3 regions of the Neorhizobium sp. LMR1-1-1.1 genome follow, and region 2 is predicted to be linked to each of the others. Evidence: riboswitches for the same ligand, from Rfam matches in the RefSeq annotation. Region 2 holds a riboswitch; each other region holds the start of a gene.
The links. Region 2 has a riboswitch for cobalamin ahead of MRBLMR1_RS23845 (energy-coupling factor ABC transporter permease). Riboswitches for the same ligand answer to the same signal wherever they lie in the genome.
Positions count from the first base shown of each region.

Region 1: another riboswitch for cobalamin. It lies ahead of MRBLMR1_RS29000 (DUF1636 domain-containing protein); the one in region 2 lies ahead of MRBLMR1_RS23845 (energy-coupling factor ABC transporter permease).
Region 3: another riboswitch for cobalamin. It lies ahead of MRBLMR1_RS16680 (aromatic ring-hydroxylating oxygenase subunit alpha); the one in region 2 lies ahead of MRBLMR1_RS23845 (energy-coupling factor ABC transporter permease).

Region 1 covers NZ_JBEGHE010000080.1:160,959-167,609, reverse strand. The annotation lists gene MRBLMR1_RS29020 (cobyric acid synthase) at 1-740, opposite strand, end outside; gene cobO (cob(I)yrinic acid a,c-diamide adenosyltransferase) at 744-1,358, opposite strand; gene MRBLMR1_RS29010 (CbtA family protein) at 1,355-2,128, opposite strand; gene MRBLMR1_RS29005 (CbtB domain-containing protein) at 2,142-2,318, opposite strand; cobalamin riboswitch at 2,357-2,585, opposite strand; cobalamin riboswitch at 2,645-2,870, shown strand; gene MRBLMR1_RS29000 (DUF1636 domain-containing protein) at 2,975-3,403, shown strand; gene cobW (cobalamin biosynthesis protein CobW) at 3,400-4,449, shown strand; gene cobN (cobaltochelatase subunit CobN) at 4,472-6,651, shown strand, end outside.
Region 2 covers NZ_JBEGHE010000047.1:122,196-128,846, forward strand. The annotation lists gene alr (alanine racemase) at 1-422, opposite strand, end outside; gene MRBLMR1_RS23840 (ClbS/DfsB family four-helix bundle protein) at 657-1,181, shown strand; cobalamin riboswitch at 1,268-1,462, shown strand; gene MRBLMR1_RS23845 (energy-coupling factor ABC transporter permease) at 1,497-2,174, shown strand; gene MRBLMR1_RS23850 (replicative DNA helicase) at 2,227-3,729, opposite strand; gene rplI (50S ribosomal protein L9) at 4,038-4,613, opposite strand; gene MRBLMR1_RS23860 (YybS family protein) at 4,635-5,612, opposite strand; gene rpsR (30S ribosomal protein S18) at 5,775-6,023, opposite strand; gene rpsF (30S ribosomal protein S6) at 6,048-6,512, opposite strand.
Region 3 covers NZ_JBEGHE010000025.1:737,752-744,402, reverse strand. The annotation lists gene MRBLMR1_RS16700 (BA14K family protein) at 33-506, opposite strand; gene MRBLMR1_RS16695 (BA14K family protein) at 678-1,163, opposite strand; gene MRBLMR1_RS16690 (winged helix-turn-helix transcriptional regulator) at 1,259-1,672, opposite strand; gene MRBLMR1_RS16685 (NmrA/HSCARG family protein) at 1,763-2,662, shown strand; gene MRBLMR1_RS16680 (aromatic ring-hydroxylating oxygenase subunit alpha) at 2,713-3,957, opposite strand; cobalamin riboswitch at 4,049-4,281, opposite strand; gene MRBLMR1_RS16675 (DUF6656 family protein) at 4,432-5,040, shown strand; gene MRBLMR1_RS16670 (L-threonylcarbamoyladenylate synthase) at 5,072-6,064, shown strand; gene MRBLMR1_RS16665 (FAD-binding oxidoreductase) at 6,067-6,651, shown strand, end outside.

The DNA.
Region 1 (6,651 bases), on a different contig from region 2:
GCAAAGGACTGGGAAAGGCCCAGCGCATCTTCGGCCGGCAAAAGTGCCGCATCGGCAAAATGCGGCAGGAGCCCGATCGATTGCCAGCCCGTGAATCGGGCAATCAGATCCATGCCTTCGGCAAACAGCGCCGGATCGCCACGAAACCGGTTGACGATGAAACCGCGGATCATCGCCGCATCATCGGCATCGATGACCAGCTTGGTGCCGGCAATACTGGCGATGACGCCGCCGCGATCGATATCGCCGATCAGCACCACCGGCACATCGGCCGCGCGGGCAAAACCCATATTGGCGATATCGTTCTGGCGCAGGTTGATTTCCGAAGCGCTGCCGGCTCCCTCGACCAAAACCAGATCAGCCTTGGCGCGCAGGATCTCGAAGCTTTCGAGCACGCGCGAAAGCAGTCGGGGCTTCAGGTGCTGATATTCGGATGCCTTGGCATTACCCTCGACACGCCCCTGCACCACGACCTGAGAGCCGATATCGCTCTGCGGTTTCAGAAGCACCGGGTTCATATGCACGCTGAGCGGCATGCCGGCCGCGCGCGCCTGCAGCGCCTGCGCCCGGCCGATTTCGCCGCCATCCGCGGTGACCGCAGCATTGTTCGACATGTTCTGCGGCTTGAACGGCGCGACGCTCAGGCCGCGCAAAGTGAAGGCGCGGGCAAGGCCGGCCACGACCAGCGACTTGCCCACGTCGGAGCCCGTTCCCTGGAACATCAGCGAGCGAGCGACCATGATCTAGAACTCGATGCCGGCCTGGGCTTTGACACCCGCCTTGAAGTGATGTTTGACCAGAGACATCTCCGTCACCAGATCAGCCGCCTCTATCAAGGCCGGTTTCGCGTTGCGGCCGGTGACGACAACATGCAGGTCAGGGCGTCTGGCCTGGAAGGCGGCGACGACCTTTTCCAGATCAAGATAGTCGTAGCGAAGTGCGATATTGAGTTCATCGAGGATGACCAGCCCGATCGTCTCGTCCGCCATCAACTTGAGTGCCTTCTCCCAGGCCTTGTTCGCGGCCGCGATATCGCGTTTGAGGTCCTGGGTTTCCCAGGTGAACCCCTCGCCCATCGTATGCCAGACGACGCGATCGCCGAACACGGCAAGCGCCGGCTGTTCGCCGGTCGACCATGCGCCCTTGATGAACTGCACGATACCGACACGACGGTTGTTGCCGAGCATGCGTAGCGCAAGCCCGAAGGCCGCCGTCGACTTGCCCTTGCCGGGACCGGTATGGACGATGAGAAGACCCTTTTCCAGGGTCTTCTCGGCGACTTCTGCATCCTGAACCGCCTTGCGGTTCGCCATCTTGGCGCGATGACGCTCCTCGGCGGTTTCATCGATATTTTTCAACGCGCTGCAAGCTCCCTTTCGGTTACCGGAGAAACTTGTTCTCCGCTGCGGAACTTCTGCCTTAGCACAGCAGCGGCAACACCGAGAACCGCCCAGAAGATCAGATTTGTGGCATAAACGGCGTTGACGAACCGGGCATGGAGTTCGACAGGCACCGCCGTTTCATGGCTTGGCGGAAGCGGCGCGCCAACCAGATGCGGCGCAACGAGAAGCACGATCGCCAGAGCCGCCAGCAAGGCGGAACGGGTATAGGCAAGAAGACCGAGGCCGGCAGCGGTGCAGATAGCGGTCGAGACCCACCAGAGCTGACGCGGACCGAGTTCGGCGGCAGGCATGCCCGGAAGTTCCGGTGGCAGGCCGAGACCCGGCGCAAGGCTGACGGTGAGGAAGCCGGCAATGCCGAACATCAAACCGCCGCGCCAGCCGCCAAAGCCGCCGAGCGCTTCGGCAAATGCTATTGCGACGAGCGCAAAACCGATGGCGGCGAGCACATCGGCCGAAGCGGTATAGATGAAACGCTCGAAACCATCGGCAGGCGCCCACGCTTCTTCGTCATGATGGTGATCGGCGGCAGCTGGTTGGGCCGCACCGATGGCAGGCGCTGCGTCATGCGAATGGCTGTGTCCGGCCTCTTCGCCACCGGCATTTTCAAAAGTTTCCGCCTGCAGGATCAGCGGCACGGTGGAAAAACTCTGCATCACGGTCATCAGCAGGCCGGACAATAACCCGGCGACCACCGCCGCAAGGACGATGTTACGAAACAACGACATTTTGAAATTCCTCTTAGTGGCAGGGGAAGGCCAGCGAATGGCGCGTATCGTGAGCGGCGTTATGTACGACTTCCAGATGCGAAAAGCCGACGAAACCGACCATGAACAGGCCAAGAAGGGCCGACATGCCGAGAGGAATGATTTTTGATGCGGAAACGCTGGCTGCGGCTGCAGCAGAATTCGTAACCATGGACTTCGTCTTTCTGCCCTCCACCCGAGGGCTGTTACCATTGCCGAATGTCTCTGGCAGGTCTCCTGGCTCGCGGATCGGGCGCCTTCACCCGCCTTCCCAGTTCAATCCGTAAAGGGATTGCTCCAGTGGCTTGACGACCGGATGGCCGTTTTGGGCAAAGGCTTTCCGCTTACAGTTGCGGGGGCAGCCGCGGGTTTGACGAAAGATCGTCGCACCGCATTCCCTTGAGTAACCCTTCCGGGCACCAAAGACAGATCCACTATAGTCAATTCGGTTCTATCGGCAATCGCCTTTGCGACATTGACAGTTTGACCGCGGAACGCTTACTTGAGCGCCACGACGGTCCCTTGCCGGCAACGGCAGGGGCTAAGAGAGAATGCGGTGCGGACCGATAAAACGTCCAATGCCGCGGCTGCCCCCGCAACTGTGTGCGGCGAGCCATCACGCCAGAGACGCCACTGGAGAGGTCCGGCCATGGACCCTTCTGGGAAGGCAGGCGGATGGTGACGACCCGCGAGCCAGGAGACCTGCCGTTTGAAAATCGTGCTTTTCCGGGCGGGGTGCTCCGGCAAAGGCTTCAATCATCGCTGCAGGATGGCTTGGCTTTCCTGTTCCGCACCCCGACTTGAGTAACCCGGCGGTAGTGCGGCCTGATGACAGATGATGCGCGAAAAGACGAAACCGGAACGACCGTCGGCGGCAATGCCGGCAACGTCGACGTGACGATCTTCGTCTGCACCAATTGCCGCGAGGCGACGGACAGCGAGGCCCGCCCCGGTATCGGCCTGATCGAAGCGCTGAAACTGGCAGCTGAGGGCAAGCCCCTTACCGTCAAGCCGGTCACCTGCCTTGCCAATTGCGATAAGAGCCCGAGTGCGGCCTTCAACCACCGTTCCGGCTGGTCCTATGTCTTTGGCCACCTCTCCACCGAAAATGCCGACGACATCGTCACCGGCGCGATGATGCTGGCCGAAGACGAGCGCGGTTTCCTGCCCCTTCGCGGCCGCCCGATGTGCCTTCGTGGAAAAGGCATGACGGCCCGTATCCCACCCTTTCATCACCACGAGGACATGCCTTCATGAGCGAAAACTTCGCCCCTAAGTTCGATAAGGTTCCCTGCACCGTCGTTACCGGCTTTCTCGGCGCCGGCAAGACCACGCTGATCCGCAACCTGATCGAAAAGCTGGACGGCAAGCGGCTGGCGATCATCGTCAACGAATTCGGCGATGTCGGCATCGATGGCGAGGTGCTGAAAGGCTGCGGCATCGAGAGCTGCCCGAACGACAACATCATCGAACTGGCCAATGGCTGTATCTGCTGCACGGTGGCAGACGATTTCGTGCCGGCGATCGACCAGATTCTCGCCCGCGAGCCGCGCGTTGACCATATCCTGATCGAGACTTCCGGTCTTGCTCTGCCGAAGCCGCTCGTACAGGCGTTTCAGTGGCCGGCCGTGAAGGCGCGTGTGACAGTAGATGCCGTGATTGCGGTCGTTGATGGTGTAGCACTGGCCGAAGGCCGCGTTGCCGATGACCACGATGCGCTCGAAGCCCAGCGCCAGACCGATAGCTCGATCGATCATGACGATCCGGTCGAAGAAGTGTTCGAGGACCAAGTCGCCTGTGCCGACATGATCGTGCTGACCAAGACCGACCTTCTCGATCAGGCTTCGCTTGCAGCCGCCAAGGGCCGAGTTCAGGCGCATCTGCCGCGTGCCGTGAGAATCGTACCGGCTGCAAATGGTGCGGTTGATCCCAGCGTTCTGATCGGCCTTGGCCTTGCCGTCGAGGACGATATCGAGAACCGCAAGACCCATCATGACGACGAACTCGACCACGACCACGACGATTTCGACAGTTTCGTTATTGATCTGGCCTCGGTAACCGACCCCGAAGCGCTGGCTGCCCGTATTTCGGCGACCGCGGAAGCGGAAAACGTGCTGCGCATAAAGGGCTTTGTCGACGTCGCGAACAAGCCGATGCGCCTGCAGGTTCAGGCGGTAGGATCGCGCGTGAACCACTATTTCGACCGCGCCTGGGCACCTGGCGAAAACCGCCAGAGCCGCCTCGTCGTGATCGGCGAAAAAGGCATCGACCGCGCCGCGATCGAAAAAATGCTGGCGGCATAAGAGCCACCGGCCGAGGAAAAGGATGCACATACTCGCCACCACATCGTCGTCGCTCGACGACCTTATAGAACCGGTAGACCTCAACCAGTCACCGGCCGATGTGGTGGTTCTGTCCTTTTCCGGCAGCGATCTGAACGGGATTGCGGCGGCTTGGGAGGCGGTTGACCGTGGCGCGTGGAATACGGCTGAGGCTCGTGGCCTTGATACCCCCCTCTTGCCTGCCAGCCATCTCCCCCAGAAGGGGGGAGATCAGCAAGACGTAGCAACACCGCTAAATCCTCAACAATTGAATAGGGCGGAACCTCGCCGCGAGTCGATCTCCCCTCCTGCGAGGGAGATGCCCGGTAGGGCAGAGGGGGGTAAAGCCTCGGGCAACACCAACAGCCCGTCGCTCGCCCTCACCAACCTCTCCGACCTGCGCCATCCGATGTCCGTCGACCTGTGGCTGGAAAAGACGGCGGCTCACGCAAAGGTCATCCTCGTGCGCATTCTCGGCGGTTACGACCGCTGGGCCTATGGCGTCGAGGAACTGTCGCGGCTGGCGAAACGCCGGAAGATAGCGCTCGCCATGCTGCCCGGCGAATGCAGCATGCGCGACGAGCGGCTGGCCGCCGCCTCGACGGTTTCCGAGGCAAATCTTACCGGCATTCTCGCCTGCTTTCGCGAGGGCGGACCGGACAATATGCGGCTTCTGGTGCAGCGACTGGGAGCATTGGCAAGCGGCGGGGCGGATGAGATTCCGCCTGCAATTGCGATGCCGAAGGCCGGTTTTTATCGCCCTGGGAAAGGGATCGTTGACCGACGAGACCTTATGGCCGGATTTTCACCGGATGCGCCGCGCCTGCCGATCCTGTTCTACCGGTCCATGCTGCTCGCCAATGACGCTGCACCGATCGATGCACTCTTTGAAGCGCTCGCCGCGCGCGGCTTCGCCCCCGTGCCGCTCTTTGTCAGCGGCCTGAAGGATGCCGAGGCGATAACCTTTATCGAACAGGCGGTAACCGAGCTTCAGCCCGCCGCGATCCTGACGACCACCGCTTTTGCCAGCGGCACCGACGACAGCAACGAGACGATTTTCGATAGGTCAGGCATTCCGGTCTTCCAGATCGTTGTCGCGACCACCCGTCGCGAAGGCTGGATCGAGGGTCTGCGCGGCTTGAACCCCGCCGACCTTGCCATGCATGTCGTCCTGCCGGAACTCGATGGCCGCATTCTGGCCGGTGTGATCTCCTTCAAGCAGGGCAGTGGATCAGCGGAACTCGTCAACGGCCCCGAGCCGGATCGCGTCGACCAGGTGACCGAGCGGATCGCAGCCTTCCTGCGGATGAAGATGACGATCCGCTCTGAGCGAAAAATCGTCATCCTGATGCCGGATTATCCGAGCGCGCCGGGCCGCACCGGTTACGCCGTCGGGCTGGATGTGCCGCAAAGCGTGCTTGCCATGCTGCGCGAAGTCTCGCTAGCCGGCTATTCGGTTGCCGATATTCCCGACACGCCCCGCGACCTCCTTGATCGTCTTAATCGGAAAACTGGCTCCTTGCCGCTTCGCGACTACGTCGCAGCACCAGGTGCCAGCGAAGCATGGGGCCAGGCGAAAGACGACGCGGATCTGGAAGATGGTGCATACCGCTTCCGCGCCGCAGAGTTTGGCAATGTCACCGTGGCGCTGGCGCCGGATCGCGGTCGCAGCGCCGATCGCCGCGCCGACTATCACAGCCCTGACCTGCCGCCCCGCCATGCGCTGATCGCCTTCGGCCAATGGATGCGCCACGCCCTTGGCGCTCATGCGATCGTGCATGTCGGCGCACATGGCACGCTCGAATGGCTCCCGGGCAAGACGGTGGCGCTGTCGAAAGATTGTTTTCCGGAACTGGTGACTGGTGGCCTGCCGGTGATCTATCCCTTTATCGTCTCCAATCCCGGCGAGGCAGCCGTTGCCAAAAGGCGGATTTCCGCTGTCACCATCGGCCACCTGCCCCCGGTTCTGACCGGCGCCGGTCTTTCGGACGATGAGAAGAAGCTTGAACTGCTGGTCGACGAATATGCCCAGGCCGATGGCCTCGACCGCCGCCGCCGTGACCGGCTGGCAAAACTGATCGTCGATGCGGCCCGAGACACGACGATTGCCACCGATGCCGGCGTTTCCCGCGACGACGACCCGGATACCGCGCTTGCCCGGATCGATGCGTTTCTTTGCGATCT
Region 2 (6,651 bases):
AGCGCACAAGGATGGTCGCCATGTTCGGCCGTGGCCGACATCCAGAAGGCCAGCTGTTCTTCGGAGATGATCACCGGGACCAGATCGTTTTCGTAAAACATCCGTTCCTGGCCCGGCCATATGCCGGAAAGCACATAGATGCGGGCATCCGGTGCATAGGTGCGCAAGGTTACGCCTTCCTGCACCGCGGCAACGAAGAAATCCCGTGCGCCGGCTTCATAGAGCGCCGTACCGCAGTCCTCGAGCCCCAGACCATAGGCATCCGCCTTGACGACTGCGGCGGTTGAAGCCCTTCCAGAGCGGCGTGCCATTTCCTTCCAGTTGTCGACGAGTGCGCCGAGATCGACCGTCAATCTCACGGGCGCGATATCGAAATCATCCAGATAGGTTTCGTCGCTGTCAAAATCGGTCTGTTCTGTCATGGCGGTCTCAACTGAATATGCTTTTGAAAATCGGAGTGGCCGATCCTAACCTTTTTGCCGGCTGGAAAAAGGCCGCGGGTAAAGAATAAGGTTCTCCGTACAGGCTTTTGACACCACAATAATTGTGCAGCAATCCTAGGGTCGGTGCCCGGCTGCGACAGCCGGACGGCTTCATATCCCGTGGATAGAGGCGTAGTTTAGACGCTGTATTTGAACAGCATCCGAAGGCACTCCATGGCTGTACCCGGTTCCAGGCAGGAACTTCTTGCGGCGGTCTCCACGACCTTCAACAGGCTTTGGGACGATCTTGCCCGCGTTCCAGGGCCCCGGGCGAGGGAGGCATCCATGCAGGGCCACATGGCAGGCTCGATGATGAGCCCGGCGGATCTCGTCGCATACCTGATCGGCTGGAACGAACTGGTGCTGAAATGGCTAGATCGGGATGACCGGGGTGAGGCGATCGATTTTCCGGAGACCGGGTTCAAGTGGAACGAACTAGGGCCGCTTGCTCAAAAATTCTACGCAGACCATGACGCACTGGACTGGCCCGAGCGGTTGGAACGACTGAGGACGGTGAGGGAGCAGCTGGTCTCGACAATCAGCAACCGGTCAAATGACGAGCTTTACGGCAAAGGCTGGTACGGCAAATGGACCAAGGGGCGCATGATCCAGTTCAACACCGCATCGCCCTATGCCAATGCAAGAGCGCGCATTCGCAAATGGCTGAAGGCCCAGGAGTGCACGCAGCAACACCTATGATCCCGTCTTGCTGCATGCGACCCTATGACAGCGCTAGATCGGTGCGATTTCGGCTGCTGTTGTTTGCTGCCTCTGCGGGAAATTGCTACCTCATTCCCGCACATGGTGCGGCCGACATCCGTTGACCGCATGGGAATAAGGGCAGCATCTGTTGAACCCGACCGCCCCCGCGACTGTGAGCGGCGAGCTTTGCGAAACACCACTGTGGCCTCGCGCCATGGGAAGGTTCGACAAGGCATCGACCCGCGAGTCAGGAGACCGACCGTGTGCATCTTATCAATCAACGACCGTCGGGTGTGACGGACAGGAGCGCACATGCATATCGAACCGGGCCTCGTAGACGGGGCCAAAATCATTCTGAGCTATGCCACTGCAGCAGGGGCGGGACTTTTTACGTTGAAGCTGGTGCGAGACACGATCCGGCAACAGGGGCTTGTCTCCTTGGTCTCGCGCACTGCAGTTACTGCAGCGGCTGTCTTCTCTTTCTTTGAGCTTCTGCCGCATTACGCAGTCGGCGTATCCGAGGTCCATTTCATTCTCGGCTCGACGCTGTTTCTGCTGTTCGGCGCAGCGCCGGCGGCAATCGGGCTGGCGCTCGGTCTGATGATCCAGGGAATGTTCTTCGCGCCGGCAGACCTGCCGCAGTTTGGAATGAACGTCACGACGCTGCTGGTGCCGTTGTTTGCGGTGAAAGCGCTGGCGGATCGTATCATTTCGCCAGGCACGGCCTATGTCGATCTCACCTATAGGCAGGCGCTCCAGCTATCGACCGCCTATCAGGCCGGTGTCGTCGCCTGGGTGGCTTTCTGGGCCTTTTATGGTGCCGGTTTCGCAAGCGAAAATCTTGTGGCGATCGGCACGTTCGGTATTGCCTATATGTCGGTCGTGCTGATCGAGCCGCTGGCGGACCTGGCCGTACTTGCCATCGCCAAGACCCTGAATGCTCTGAACGGTTCAGGCTTCGTTACGCGACGGCTTTACAACGCGGCCTGAGTTAGCCCGCGACTCTCAGCCTCGCCGGTGTACTGCCGGCGAGGCTGTTCGATCACGGTTCTTCGTATTGCGTGAAGCTCGGCTCGGCGAGGTCCGCAAAGCGCGTGAATTCGGACTGGAAGGCGAGCTTGACCGTGCCGGTCGGTCCGTGACGCTGCTTGGCGATGATGACGTCGGCCGTACCCTTGACGCGCTCCATATGTGCTTCCCATTCCGGGTATTTCGGATCGGCCAAGTCGCGGGGCTCCATGTTCTTTACATAATATTCCTCACGGAACACGAAGAGCACGACGTCGGCGTCCTGCTCGATCGAGCCTGATTCGCGAAGGTCGGAAAGCTGCGGGCGTTTGTCTTCACGGCTTTCGACACCGCGCGACAGCTGTGACAGCGCGATGATCGGCACGTTGAGTTCCTTGCCGAGCGCCTTCAGACCCGTGGTGATCTGGGTGATTTCCTGCACGCGGTTTTCACCCGACTTGCCCGAACCGGTCATCAGCTGGATATAGTCGACCACCAGGCAATCGAGGCCGCGCTGGCGCTTCAGGCGGCGGGCGCGCGCCGATAGCTGGGCGATCGAGATACCACCGGTCTGGTCGATAAACAGCGGCACCTTCTGCATCATTTGGCTGCAGGCGACCAGCTTTTCGAAGTCGGCCTCGGTAATGTCACCGCGACGGATCTTTGACGACGAAACTTCCGTCTGCTCGGAGATGATACGGGTGGCGAGCTGTTCCGACGACATTTCGAGCGAGTAGAAGCCGACGACACCGCCATTCTTGGCCTTGAACGAGCCATCGGGGGCGATTTCCTGCTCGTAGGCGGCCGCGATGTTGTAGGCGATATTGGTGGCAAGCGAGGTCTTGCCCATACCGGGGCGTCCTGCGAGCACGATCAAGTCGGAGCGCTGCAAGCCGCCCATCTTGCCGTCGAGCGACATGATGCCGGTAGAAATACCGGAAAGCTGGCCGTCGCGCTCGAATGCCTGCCCCGCCATGTCGATGGCGATCGCCACCGCGTCGTTGAACGATTGGAAACCGCCGTCGTAACGGCCGGTTTCCGCCAGTTCGAAAAGACGGCGTTCGGTATCCTCGATCTGGCTTTGCGGCGGCATGTCGAGCGGCGCATCATAGGCGATGTTGACGACATCTTCGCCAATGGTGATCAGCGCCCGGCGAAGCGCCAGGTCGTAGATCGCCCGACCGTAGTCTTCCGCATTGATGATAGAGACGGCATCGGCGGCAAGACGTGCGAGATACTGCGCAACAGTCAGGTCACCCACCTTGTCATCGGCCGGAAGAAAGGTCTTCAGCGTGATCGGGTTGGCTGTCTTGCCCATACGGATGATGTCGCCGGCAACCTCGTAAATCTTGCGATGCAGCGGTTCGTAGAGATGCGGCGGCTTCAAGAAGTCCGAGACGCGGTAATAGGCGTCGTTGTTGACCAGGATCGCGCCGAGCAGCGCCTGTTCCGCCTCGATATTGTTCGGCGCCTCGCGATAGTGCGGCGCTGCATCCTTGTTGCTGAGCGACCCCATGTTGCGCGGAACTTCGTTCATGATCTTCTACCCGTCCTGTCCGTTCAAGGCCTCGGTTCTAGTGATAACTGGACCGCACCGAAACCGTGCATTTTGCCTTCGGATGTTACCCACAGATATCCACAGCGGGCGTCATTTACGCGAAACAAAAAACGTAATGAAGCGACAAATCCGGTTGACTGTGCCTCATTCGGGCCGACGTCGCAGGAGTGGTGCGAACGGGTCGCGACTCACCGGAGCAAACGCCATCTTACCCGCAAAAAGAGACAAAAAAACGCCCGGCCTTCGTGAGGCCGGGCGCTGTCACAGACGAATCTGCGAGAGGTCTATTATTCTTCGTCGCCGTCGCGGTCAGCTTCCGGATCGAAGAAGTCTTCCGGGCGCAGTGCGTCTTCGTCAACGCCGTAGATGGCGTCAGCGGAGGTGAGGCTTTCGCCCTGTGCCTGACGCTCAGCTTCTTCAGCCGAACGTGCAACGTTGACCGAGATCTGGATCTCGACTTCTGAATGCAGGTGGAGCGTTACTTCGTGCAGGCCGATAGCCTTGATCGGGTGGTTCAGGTCGACCTGGTTGCGGCCGACGTTGAAGCCTTCTGCAGCCAGTGCGTCCATGACGTCGCGAGCAGCAACAGAACCGTAGAGCTGACCGGTTTCGCCAGCCGAACGAACGATGACGAAGGTCTTGCCGGCGAGTGCGTCGGCAACCGTCTGGGCTTCGCCCTTGCGCTCGAGGTTACGGGCTTCGAGCGTTGCGCGCTCGTTTTCGAAGCGCTTCTTGTTGGCTTCGTTGGAGCGAAGTGCCTTGCCCTGCGGCAGCAGGAAGTTACGAGCGTAACCGTCGCGAACCTTTACGGTTTCGCCCATCTGGCCGAGCTTCGGTACGCGTTCAAGCAGGATGACTTGCATGTTGGAGTTCCTTTCTAGTTCTCAATTGTCTGGATTGGTTGTGTTCTGATCCGTGCCGCCCTTTGCCGGCGTCAGCGCAATGGTCCGGCGGGTGTCCGTGAGACCGAAAGCGAGGATCGCGAAGGCAGGAATGACGAGCATGGAGGAGAGGTATGCGAGCACGAGGACCGGCAGGCGCCAGTCCTTGCCCTGACTGCGGAAATGGATGGCGGCGAAACCCGACATCAGGAAACCTGCGCCGAAGGTACCGCAGATTGTGGCGCCGACCATTGCAGGTACGCCGCCCAAAAAGGTCATGACGATGCCGGCGAGAAAAATGTAGATCGCATGGCGGTTCATGCGCAGTGCCGACGGCATGTCTTCACGCGGGCGAAGCGCGCGGCCCGAGCGCGAGACGATGCGTACGGCGAAATAGAAGGCTGCAAACAGCAGGATCACCCATATGCCGCCCTGAACCATCGGCAACGTGAGCAGCATCGTGCCCTTCAGGTGCCCGATATCGGCAGCGGTGAGTGACAGGCCGGGTTCCTGGGTCTGCAGTGCGGAGCCGAGCACGTCGACGATCTGCCCGACAAGTTCCGGTCCATAACCGATGGCGACGCCAAGCGCGATGACGGCGATCGTCACCAGGCCGCAAAGATGCAGCAGGATATCTGAGATCGGATACCAGGCGAGCAGGTTGTCAGGGCCGCCGAGTTCGGAAGCCGGGCGCGCCAGATTGGCAAGGTGCGACAGCCAGCCGGCCGGGATCAGCGTGAAGATCGCCATGGTGACGGCGAAGATCGGCGAGATGAGAACTGCGCCGAGAATGCCCGACGTGACGATGCCGGTAATGGCTGCGCGGTTACCCCAGCCAAGGCCGGCGATGAAGATCGGAAGAGCAGAGGCGGCATAAAGAACGGCGGCAAAAGACGATTGCGTGCCGGCACCCATCACGAGGAGGGTGGCAACGACGCCGGCCAGAATGCCGGTGGGCAGCACTGTCTGTGTCTTGTTCATTACGCTCTCGCTGTCCTGCCAGATCAAGCAGTTAGGGGACGGGCCTGAATCAATTTGACAGGCGCTTCATCCCCAACATGGGGTTTGCAGTTCATTTCCGATCCGCGCCCAACGCGGAAGGGAGTAGACCCGCTGATTTTTGATCAGCGGGTCCGGTATCAATTACGATACGACGTACGGCAGCAGGCCGAGGAAACGGGCGCGCTTGATGGCCTGGGCCAGTTCGCGCTGCTTCTTCTGGGAAACTGCGGTGATACGCGAAGGTACGATCTTGCCGCGCTCGGAAATGTAGCGCTGCAGGAGACGAACGTCCTTGTAGTCGATCTTCGGTGCATTTGCGCCCGAGAAGGGGCAGGTCTTGCGACGACGATGGAAAGGACGGCGTGCCGGGGACGAGGATACGTCAGCCATTGTGTTTTCTCCTTGAGGCCCAGATTAGGATTCGCGCGGAGCGGACGGGCGCGGTGCGCGCTCGAAGCCGCCTTCACGCGGAGGACGATCGCCGAATTCGCGGCGCGGGCCACGATCGCCGAAGTCACGGCGCGGGCCACGATCGTCACGCGGACGGTCGTCACGGTCACGCTTCTGCATCATGGCAGACGGGCCTTCTTCGTGCTTCTCGACGGAAAGCGTCATGTAGCGAAGAACGTCTTCGTTGATGCGCATCTGACGTTCCATTTCGTGCACGGCAGCAGCCGGAGCATCGATGTCCATCAGGGCGTAGTGAGCCTTGCGGTTCTTCTTCATGCGGTACGTCAGGGACTTGAGGCCCCAGTTTTCGACGCGCCCGACCTTGCCGCCGTTAGCTTCGATGACACCCTTGTACTGTTCGACGAGGGCATCAACCTGCTGAGCGGACATATCCTGCCGGGCAAGGAATACGTGTTCGTAAAGAGCCATGTAAGCTTTGCCTTTTCTTGCGGTTGTTTTGCACCCGGGTTCGGCGGCTAAGCCTCAACGACTGCTCCTGATGGCCAAAAGGCCGGCAAGAAAAGTTGTTGTTTCGAGACGGTCGAGAGCGGAGACACGGGAGGCCGGA
Region 3 (6,651 bases), on a different contig from region 2:
GGGCTGATTTATCGTGCCATTTCCCACCCCACTCAGTAGTAGGGCGAATAACAGGTCTGGCGTGGGCCGTTATACGGCTGGAACGAGTTCGAATAGCTATCATAGGACCGGTAGCGGCCCGCACACCATTCATAGTGGCGCGGGTTCAAGCCGCCTCCGCCGCTATAGGCAGGCCGGGGTGCGGGCTCGACATAACGCGGCTGCGAGGCGATCGCTCCACCGATGATCGCGCCGGCGCCGAAGGCTGCAAGCGGATACCAGTAGCCATCATTGTGACGACGATATCCGTCACGGTGATAGCGGTAACCGCGATGACCTCCGTACCAGCCGCGGCGCGGGCCATCGCCACGCCAGCCGCGGTCGCGATTATATTGCACGTTGCTTACGTCGGATACGACCGGCGCATTCGGTGCGGCTGGCAGCGGCAGCGCCTGCGCGGTTCCGAGTGAGCCAGCAAGAACGACGGCTGAAACAGCTGCAACGGCAAATTTCTTGAACAGAGTCATTTCGTACTCTCCATTCCCTTAGTTGAAGAGGTGACGCCTCCCGCGCCACCAACTCACACGATAGCCAACAAACATTCCAACGCTAGGATTTTTATCCTGAATGCATGCTATGCGCGGAAATGTGAAAGCCCGGCCGCGTGAGCGTCCGGGCTTGTTCGTCATGATATCCGCTTACCTGTAAGGCGAAACGCAAGAGCGGCGGACGCCGGCGCTGGCGACATAGGTATTATCCGAAGCGCGATAGGTCCGGTAGCGATTGGCGCACCACTGATAATGGCTGCCCCCCGAAGCACGCGGCTGGTTGGCGATGGCGCCGCCGATAATCGCAGCGGCACCGAATGCTGCTAGCGGGAACCAGTAACCGTTGTGATACCGATAGCCTTGGCGGCGCTCGCGATATCCGCGATGGCCGTTGTAATATCCTTCCCGATAGGCGCGTCGATCATGGCGGTAGTGGCGGCGATCGCGATCATGGCGATAATAGCGGCGATCACGATCGTCGCGACGGTATTGGACCTCGGTCGCCTGGCTGGCGAAGGCCTGCACCGCCATCGGTGCCACCGGCATCACAGGTGCGGCCGAAACCGGAACAAAACTCGTAGCAAGAACGGCCGCCGCCGTTAAGGCGGTGGCAATGCGCATGCGGAATGCGTTCATGGGAATGTTTCCTCGACATATAATCAGCGATTTAGAACGCGAGACATGCCCATTTGTTCCACGCCATATTCCCTGGCAGAGGAATGCCAGATGCCCTATTCGCCGGCTTCGTCGTAAACGCGCCGGTTTTCCTCGATGCGAGAGAAGTTGTCCCTGATCCAGAAATTCAGGGCCTGAAGAGACGCCAGTATGCCGGCCCCCAATTCGGTCAGCTCGTATTCGACGCGCGGCGGCACCTCGGGAAAATAGTGTCGCATGACGAAACCGTCGCGTTCCAGGCCGCGTAGCGTCAGTGTCAGCATGCGCTGCGTGATGCCGTCGATTTCCCTTTTCAGATGCGAAAAACGGAGCCTTCGACCCTCTGCAAGCGAGAGGCGCCAGATGACCTGAACCGTCCACTTGTCACCCAGACGCCCGCATACTCCGTTTGCAGGTTGCGGCAGGAAAGCCTGATCGCGCGTCACCTGCCTTTCGGTTTTGCTCTGACCTGAATTGTCCAAGAGTATCACCCGTGTGCCCGAGGCTGAAAATAGTGCCGTCTTCCGGCTGTGTTTCAACAGTATATATGGAGACCCCGTGTTCACCACGAGGGTTCTGAGATGAAAGAAGACAAACGTCCAATCCTGGTATTCGGCGCCACCGGCCGGCAGGGCGGAGCGGTCGCCGAAGCGCTTTTGAAGGCAAGATGGCCCGTTCGCGCGATTGTGCGAGACATTGCGGCCCCCAAATCCGTCGCCCTTCGTCAGGCGGGTGCCGAACTGGTTGAAGGATCATTTGCCGATCTCGATACATTTCGCGCCGGGATGGACAGTGCCCATGGCGTGTTCAGCGTATTGCCGGCCAACCTGTCAGAGACCGAAGAGGTACGGATAGGGTGCGGGATCGCCGATCTTGCGGCCGAAAGCGGCGTCGCGCATCTCGTCTATTCCTCGGGCGCCAGTTCCGGCGACACACCTACCGGGATCGCCCGTTTCGACGCCAAGCCGCGGATCGAGGCGCATATCCGCCGGCTGCCGGTCACCGCAACCATAATCAGACCGATGATATTCATGGATATGCTGATCAACCCGGCATTCGGCCTTTCAGAAGGCCGGTATACATTCTTCCTCAGGCCGGACCAGTCGATGCAACTGATTGCCGTGGAAGACATCGGGAAATTCGTCGCCGCGATCTTTGCCGATGGCATACGGTTCAGCGGACGGACGATTAAGATCGCGAGCGATACGGTTACAGGGCGCCAGCTGGGGGAAATCTTCAGCGAGGCCGCCGGTCGTCCGGTCATCTATTCCCGCTTTGCCGCTGAAGTCCTGGCCGCCGATAGCGATCTTGGTCAGCTTGCGGCGATCCTGGATAACGGCCCGCTGGCGGATCACGTGGACCTTGCTGCGATGCGCGAGATCAACCCCGAGATCATTTCCTTTCGGGCCTGGCTTGCGACCCAAGGACACCAAGCCTTCGACGCCTTAATCGGGAGTGATCGTACGTCCCACTCAGCGTAAAAACAGGCTCCTCCGCAAACTGACGGCACATTGCGGAGGAGCGCTCAGTATCACGCCACCGCGTAAAGCGTGCTGTCCTTGCCCTGCAGGCGATCGATCATGAAGTTCGAATACCACTCAACGAACTGCATCACACCGCCTTCATGCGCCTCGGAATAAGGGCCGGGTTCATAGGCGGGAGAGCGGATGCCGAAGGCGTTTTCCTCGACGATCTGCCTGTCCTGGTGGTTGGTCATGTTCCATACATGGGTCAGCTGCTCGACATCGTAATCGACGCCTTCCACCGCATCCTTGTGGACCAGCCATGTGGTGGTGACCGCCGTCTCTTCCGGCCCGACGGGGATGACTCGGAAAGAGATCGCGTGGTCGACCAGCATATGGTTCCAGGTGGTGGGATAATGGAACAGAAGCATCGTGCCGATATGGGAAATCGTCACGTCGTCGGAGAGCGACCGTTGAACTGCGGGCCGGCCGTTCATCGTGTAGCTTTCGGCATCCTCGATCAGCGGCATGCGCGCCACGCGGAACTGGCCGTCCGGCGACATGTTGAACGTGCTCGGCAGGCCGGCCGCTTCACAGCGGCTCCAGTGTTCGGAAATGAACGGATCGTCGCCGGCGCCCTGCACACCGGTCGCAGTCGGCGCTTCCGGGTAGGTGCGGCAGAGTTCCGGATGGTTACCGGCGCAGTGATAACACTCGCGATTGTTTTCCCAGACGAGCTTCCAGTTGCCCTTTTCGATGATCGTGTTCTGGGCGGCAACCTTCGTTTCGGGCAGGCGATGCGGCGCCATGTAAGGCTCGACCGTTGCGCGAACCGGAGCAAAATCCGGGGCTTCCTTTGCGAGGCAGATAAAGATGTAGCCGGCAACCACCTGGCAGTGGACGGGTTTCAATCCAAACTGCTTCTTGTCGAAATTATCGCCCATATGACGGGCCGACATCAGCGAGCCGTCATGCTGGTAGGTCCACTGGTGATAGGGACAGACGAGGCGGGTCGCAGAACCCGTTTCCTTGGTGCAGACGCGGTGGCCACGATGGCGGCAGGTATTGTGATAGGCGCGGATATCACCCTCGCGCGTGCGGATGACGAGAACCGGATAGTCGCCAACCTGCAGGGTAAAATACATGCCCGCCTTGTTGATCTGGCAATCGTGGCCGGCAAACAACCAGTCGCGATACCAGATCATCTCAAGATCGAGCTTGTAATAATCGGGATCGATATAAAAGGGCTGTTCCAGGCTGAAACCTTCGCGGCGGTTCTTCAGCTGCCGCAGAACCTGATTGTGAATGTCCATATGCTTCCTCGCAATACAAGCAAGCTTCAGGGCATGGACAAGCCGGCAACAATCAATGCAGCCAATTCCCGTCCCGTGCGCCCTCCGCGACCGGTGTCATCAAGCTCAGGCTGGTTTCCGGGCTGAGGAGTTGTCCCAAAAGGACTGCATGGCACCTTCCCGGTCGGCCGTTCGGCTCTGTCCCAGTGGCCGGGGTCGCCCCCTACCATGCCTTAAACTCCACCACCGTTGCGGGGGCAGCGCCGGATAGATCTCGTCGACCCGCCGGCTTCCCAATTTTCCGCTTCCCCTAGCGAGGCGGCACCTTGAGCTTTGTCATATTTAAGCGGGACGCCGGCCTGTCGCATAGACGACATTGCGACATCGGCCACTGCATTGGCGACGATCGCGCAATAGCATCCGATTGCGGGAGAAACCAACTGTTAAGGTCTTGCTAATAGTGTTCTTGAAAATTCATTGGGAAGAGCCGCCACCATGCCAGGACAGCTCCGTTATTACGAAGTCAACAGGCCCAGGCCCTTGATGATGCCGCCAAGCAGCGGCAATGCCCATACGGAATTCCTGCGAACCGGCAGAATTCCACGCTCCCGCCCTGTCTGGGTTCCCGACGAACGTCGCTATCTCACCCATGACGAAGTGGCTGAAAAGACAGGCAAGAAGCTCGAAACGGCCGGCGAAACCACGCATAAGCGGCTGAACAGCTTTCACCGGTCTATCCACCTGCCGAAGATCATCTTTCACCGCACGTTGGAGGGTAGCCCGCATCTGGGCTATTGCCATGTGACCGCAGCACGTACCTTCTTTTCGCAGGATGCGATGGTCAGCTGGTCATTCTACATCGCCAACTTCTCTTCCGAGATCGGCGGCGACGAGGTGTTTTTCGCCCGAATCAATCCACGGAATTCCCGCATGTATTTCGCCGTCGCGGTGGAAGGCGAAGCAGGCGAACAGGCGCGGATCGACCGGACATGGCGCAAGAACGGGCTTCTGTTCCAGACCAACAGCCCGCGCGAGGCGATGCGCAACGTTCTGATGCTCGGCGCGCCCAGTGCCGCAGTGCGCGAAATCATCAAAAGGCTTTAAAGCACGGGCACTCCGCTGTATTGACAGCGGCATGACAGCCGAAATCATAAACATCACCCATGAGCCCCAGCGCGCCATCAGCGAGGCAAGCCGCGTGCTCAATGACGGTTTTCCCGTCGCCATTCCGACCGAAACGGTCTACGGCCTTGCCGCGGATGCGACGCGCGCCGATGCGATCTCGCACATCTACGAGACCAAGGGGCGTCCGCAGTTCAATCCGCTCATCTGCCATGTCTGCGATATCGAGATGGCCGAGCGGTACGCGGTGTTCGATCCGGCGTCGAGAAAGTTGGCCGAAACCTTCTGGCCCGGTCCGCTGACCATTGTCCTGCCGCTCAGGAAAGACAGCACCATCCATCCGCTGGCAACCGCGGGGCTGGAAACGGTCGGGCTTCGCTGCCCGGAAGGTTTTGCCAACGACCTGATCCGCGATTTCGGCCGGCCGCTTGCGGCACCAAGCGCCAACACGTCCGGCAAGATCAGCCCGACCTCGGCACGCCATGTGATGGACGACCTCGGCGACAAGCTTCAACTGATCATCGACGGCGGCTCTTCGCCAGTCGGCGTCGAGTCGACGATCATCCGCGTCGATCCCGAAACCGGCGCGATCCTGCTTCTGAGGCCCGGTGGTCTTGCGGCCATGCATATCGCCGATGTTGCCGGGCGTGACCTTGAGCGTCGCTCAGGCCCTGCCGCGATCATCGAGGCGCCGGGCATGCTCGCCTCGCATTATGCGCCGGGCGCTACCGTGCGTCTCGACGCGACGGCAATCGAACCGGGCGAAGCGCTGATCCGTTTCGGTGGCCAGCCGGTTGCTGGTGCGGAAAAGGCTGCGATCGATCTCGACCTCAGCCCATCGGCCGACCTTGCGCAGGCGGCGGCCAACCTGTTCGAATACCTGAAGCGCGCGGATGCCAGCGGTGCCTCAAGCATCGCGGTTGCGCCGATCCCGAACGAGGGACTGGGCGAAGCGATCAATGACAGGCTTGGACGGGCAGCCGCACCACGCGACGGAGAGGAATGAAAATGGACAATGCAGCAGGCGAGAGCGCAAAGGCCGGTTCAGAGATGGCTTCGGGACTGATCGACCGTTTTGCCGCGATTGTCGGAGATGCCAATGTGATCCGCGATGCGGCAGGCCTTGCCCCGCATCTGGTGGAGGATCGTGGTCTCTACAAGGGTTCCTCGCCGCTGCTTCTGAAGCCTGCCTCGACGCAAGAGGTCTCGGCGATCCTGAAACTCGCCAGCGAAACCGGCACCGCCATCGTGCCGCAGACCGGCAATACCGGTCTTGTCGGCGGACAGACACCACGCGCCGGCGGCAATGACGTCATCATATCGCTTGCCCGGATGAACCGCATCCGCGACGTCGATCCGGTGGCCAATGTGCTGGTTGCCGATGGCGGCGCGATCCTTGCCGATGTGCAGAAGGCGGCGGAAGAGGTGAACCGGCTGTTTCCGCTTTCGCTCGGGTCGGAAGGCTCCTGCCGCATCGGCGGCAATCTTTCCACCAATGCAGGGGGGACGGCTGTGCTTGCCTATGGCAACATGCGCCAGCTCTGCCTCGGGCTGGAAGTCGTGCTTCCGACCGGCGAGATCTGGGATGGCTTG